DNA from 2 places in the Stenotrophomonas oahuensis genome. Region 2 is predicted to be linked to the other one. Evidence: predicted binding sites of a transcription regulator. Region 2 holds the regulator's gene; the other holds the start of a gene.
What was found. Region 2 encodes FliA, which starts transcription of late flagellar genes. Its sites were predicted from a motif close to TAAAGTTTNNCNNNCNNNGGCCGATAA; they were not measured.

Region 1: PDM29_RS04860 (methyl-accepting chemotaxis protein) is a predicted target of FliA. The motif match lies at 865-891, and genes of this name have one in related genera.

What each region holds. Positions count from the first base shown of each region.
Region 1 is NZ_CP115541.1:1,103,713-1,106,102, reverse strand. It holds gene PDM29_RS04865 (SDR family oxidoreductase) at 1-781, shown strand, start outside; gene PDM29_RS04860 (methyl-accepting chemotaxis protein) at 920-2,390, shown strand, end outside.
Region 2 is NZ_CP115541.1:3,673,372-3,675,761, reverse strand. It holds gene PDM29_RS21130 (AAA family ATPase) at 1-67, shown strand, start outside; gene PDM29_RS16440 (MinD/ParA family ATP-binding protein) at 54-941, shown strand; gene PDM29_RS16435 (RNA polymerase sigma factor FliA) at 938-1,684, shown strand; gene cheY (chemotaxis response regulator CheY) at 1,701-2,093, shown strand; gene PDM29_RS16425 (protein phosphatase CheZ) at 2,093-2,390, shown strand, end outside.

The DNA.
Region 1 (2,390 bases), 2.1 Mb from region 2:
CGTCGTCATAGGCGGTCATGGACTGATTGGAAGCCGGGTGGTGGAGCGGCTGCGCGACGCGGGCCACCAGGTAACGGCGGCGTCACGACGTACTGGGGTGGATACCCTGACCGGCGTGGGACTGGCGGAAACACTGGCGGGGGCGGAGGTCGTAGTGGATGCGTCCAACGCGCCTTCCTTCGACGCGCCGGCGGTTGGTGACTTCTTCCAGCGCAGCACTGCCAACCTGCTGGCCGCCTGTGCCCAGGCGGGCGTCAGACACTTCATTGCGCTTTCGGTGGTCGGCACCCCCTACCTGCAGGGCAGTGACTACTTCCGTGCGAAGGCCGTGCAGGAGCAGCTGGTCCTGCATGCCCGTCTGCCCGCGACGCTGGTGCGGGCCACCCAGTGTTTCGAGTTCATGGCACAGCTGATTCCGCCGGGTGCAGAGCGTGAGCCGGTGCGCCTGCCGGTCGCGCTGGTACAGCCGCTGGCCGCCGATGACCTGGGCGAGGCCCTGGGTCGTCTGGCGACCGGGCCGTTGCCGGGTGGCGTGGTGGAGATCGGCGGACCGCAACGGCATCGCCTGTTCGAGCTGGTGGAGTGGGTGATGTATTTCCACCAGGACGACCGCCCGGTCGTCGGCGACCGGGAGGCGCGTTACTACGGTGCGGCACTCAAGGAACTGACCCTGACGCCCGGAGCCCAGGCCATCACCGGCACGACGCGATTCGCGGACTGGCTGGGCCGCCATACGGCCGGCCAGCTGCCGCAGGTGAACCAGCCCGACCCCTTGCGTTGATCGGACGCGACAGCGTCATCGTGCGGTCGTCTACGTGCGCTAAAACGTGCGCTGTCGCGCGGCAACGCGCGCGCAATGCGCACTAAAGTTGATGGAAGCGCGGCCGATACCGATGCGTCCTTCTGCCTGGAGTGCGCGATGCACGCCGTGTCCCGTCGCCTGTTGTCCTTTACCCAACGCATGGACGCGTTGCCGCTCTGGCGCGCGCTGTCACCCAAGGTGATGGCGCTGCGCCGGATGAGTATCGCCAACAAGCTCAAGGCGAGCCTGGTGGTGTGTGGCTCCGGCCTGCTGGTGGTGGCCGCCGTATATGGCTGGACCCGGCACAACAGTGAGCGGGCGGCGGATACGTTCGCCCGACACCAGCAGCATACCGCGCTGGCGGCTGCATTGAGTGCGCAGGTGGCCGATGCACGCCGGCTGCAGACCCGCTACGCGGTCAGCTTCGATGACCAGGATCGCGCGGCGCTGTTGGCTGCCCGTGACCGGCTGCAGGCCACGCTGGGGCAGCTGCCGTCCGAGGGGGCCGATACGGCGGGCAGCGCAACGGCACTGAAGACGCTCGGTGAGCGTATCACCGCATTTGCCGAGGGCATCGGCGCGCTGAACCAGCGCGTTGACGAGATGGGGCGGGGCGAGGAGGGGCTTCGCGCGCAGCTCGAATCGGCGGGCACCACGCTGGATGGATTGCTGGAAAGCGCGCAGCGCCCGGCGCTGAGTGCCCAGGGACAGGCCATGCGCCGGCAGGAGGCGTTGCTGCTGTTGAGCGGTGACAGCCAGCACAGCGACCGTGCCAGCGAAGCCAAACTGCCCTTTGAGCTGGCGCTGGGCGAATCCCGGTTGTCCCCGGCTGAGCAGGACGCGCTGCGTGCGGCCATGGACGCTTACCAGGGCGCGCTGCTGGCCTATACCGCCGCGCGTGTCGGGCTGGACGTGGAGGCGATGTCGCTGGCCGATACCGCTGAACAGATCGGTCCGGCGCTGCAGCAGCTGGAAAGCAGCCAGGCGGCATCGCTGGCCGGCGCACGTGACAGTCTGAAGGCCCAGGCGCTGGCGATGACCGTGCTGTTCGTGCTGACCCTGCTGGTGGTGGCTGGCATGTTGATCGCCACGCTGCTGCTGGTGCTGGGCTCGGTACGCCGGCCGATCTCCGACACCCTGCGCTTTGCCGAGGATATTGCCGAAGACCGGTTGGATACCGTGCTGGAAGTGCGCAACCCGCACGATGAGATCGGCCAGCTCGCGCAGCGCCTCACCCACATGCAGCAGCGCCTGCGCGCCCGCATCGAGTCCGAGCGCGCGGCCGCCCGCGACAATGCCCGCGCACGACAGGCACTGGACAGTGCGCAGACCGGGATGATGGTGCTGGAGGCGGACGGCTCCATTGCGCTTCTCAACCAGGCGCTGTGTGCGGCGTTGAAGCTGGATGAGGCATCGTGGCGTGGTCGTCCTGCGCTCGCGCTGCATCCTGCACTGGCTGGGGTGGTGGCCCAGCTGCAGCGTGCCGAGCCGGGTACCCATGAGATCGAGCACCAGCAGGTGCGTTACCAGCTGGTGGTCAACCCGATGCAGCACGACGGGCAACTGCTCGGGGCGGCGGTGGAGTGGC
Region 2 (2,390 bases):
CCTTGAAGATTTGCGCCGCGCGGCCGATATGCCCTGCAACCCGGAGTTGAACCATGCCGTCGCGTGAGTACGCCAAGCTGACCCAGAATTTCCCGCTGTCGGCCACCCGCAGCCAGCCGCTGGGCCCGGTCCGCACCATCGCCGTCAGCGGCGGCAAGGGCGGCGTGGGCAAAACGAACGTCTCGGCCAACCTGGCCGTGGCGCTTGCCGACATGGGCAAACGCACCCTGCTGCTCGACGCCGACCTGGGCCTGGCCAACATCGACGTCATCCTGGGCTTACAGCCGAAGCTGACCCTGGCCGACCTGGTCGCCGGGCGCTGCACCCTGGACGAAGTGATCATGGAAGGTCCCGGCGGCGTGCTGGTGGTGCCGGCCGCGTCCGGCCGCCGCCACATGGCGGAGCTGCAGCCGGCCGAACACGTCGGCCTGGTCAACGTGTTCTCCGAACTGGAGCGCGAGCTGGACTTCATGATCGTCGACACCGCCGCAGGCATCACCGATGGCGTGTTGACCTTCTGCCAGGCCGCCCAGGACACCGTGGTGGTGGTCTGTGACGAACCGGCCTCGATCACCGACGCCTACGCGCTGATCAAGGTGCTGTCGCGCGAGCGCGGGGTTGACCGTATCCAGGTCGTGGCCAACATGGCCCGCGATCCGAACGAAGGCCGCGTGCTGTACGAAAAGCTGAGCCGGGTCTGCGACAAGTTCCTGGCGGATGTCTCGCTGAACTATCTGGGCTGCGTGCCGCAGGACGACTGGCTGCGCCTGTCGGTGCAGCGCCAGCAGCCGGTGGTCAAAGCCTACCCGTCCAGCCCGGCCGCGCAGGCCATCACCGAAATCGCCCGACGCACCGCGCGCTGGCAGGCTCCGACCGAACCGCGCGGCGGCGTCGAGTTCTTCCTCGAACGCATCCTCAAACAGCGTGGGGTGGCCGCATGAAAGGTGCCGCGCAATACAAAGAGGTGCAGCGTGCTGCTGCCACCGAGTGCATTGCCCAGCACTCGGACCTGGTGCGGCGCATCGCCCACCACCTGGCCGCGCGCCTGCCGGCGAGCGTCGAGATCGACGACCTGATCCAGGCCGGCATGATGGGGCTGATTGAAGCGTCGCGCAGCTATGACGCCGACCAGGGTGCCTCGTTTGAAACCTATGCCTCGATCCGCATCCGCGGTTCGATGATCGACGAGATCCGTCGTGGCGACTGGGTGCCGCGCTCCGTGCACCGTCGTGCCCGCGATGCCGCCTCGGCCATCCGCAAGCTGGAGCAGAGCACCGGCCGCGCCGCCAGCGCCACCGAAGTGGCGGCCGCGATGGAGATGCCGCTGAACGAGTACCTGCGCCTGATGGAAGATGCCGCGCGTGGCCAGGTGCTCAGCCTGGAGTCGCGCATCGAGGACCAGGGCGAGCTGGATACCGTGGCCCAGGGCGGCCCGACCCCGCAGCAGGTGCTGGAACGGGGTGAGTTCGGCCGCGAGCTGGGGGCCGCCATCGGCCTGCTGCCCGAACGCGAACAGCTGGTGCTGTCGCTGTACTACGAACAGGAATTGAATCTGAAGGAGATCGGCGCGGTACTCGGCGTAAGCGAGTCGCGCGTCTGCCAGATCCACGGCCAGGCGGTGCTGCGCCTGCGTGGCCGACTGAAGATCTTCGAGGCGGCCGACGCCGGCCTCGAGAACACTTGATACCGAGGAAAGTGCTTTGAACAAGAACATGCGTATCCTGATCGTCGACGACTTTTCGACCATGCGTCGTATCGTCAAGAACCTGCTGGGCGATCTGGGCTTCACCAATACGGCCGAAGCCGAGGACGGGCATGCCGCATTGGCGCTGCTGAACAGCCAGCCGTTCGATTTCGTGGTCACCGACTGGAACATGCCGGTGATGACCGGCATCGAACTGCTCAAGGCGATCCGCGCCGACGCCAAGCTCAAGACCCTGCCGGTGTTGATGGTGACTGCCGAAGCCAAGCGCGAGCAGATCATCGAAGCGGCCCAGAACGGGGTCAACGGCTACATCATCAAGCCGTTCACCGCGGTCACGCTGTCCGAGAAGCTGGACAAGATCTTCGAACGACTGGCAGCGAGCGCCTGATGGAAACCCTCAGCGACAAGTCGGCGCTGGTGCAGCGCCTGCAGGATGCCCTGGCCGCGCTGGAAAGCGGCGACGAAGCCGGCTGGCGTCGGGAAATCGACGCGCTGGGCGCGCTGCGCACCCAGCCGATGATGGCCGGGCTGAACCGGCTGGCACGCGAGCTGGGCCAGGCGCTGGGCGAACTGCCCACCGTGCCCACCGAAGCCGGTGAGCTCGATGACGCCTGCGCACGCCTTGATCATGTGGTGGCGATGACCGAACAGGCCACCCACCGCACTTTGGATCTGGCCGAGGAAT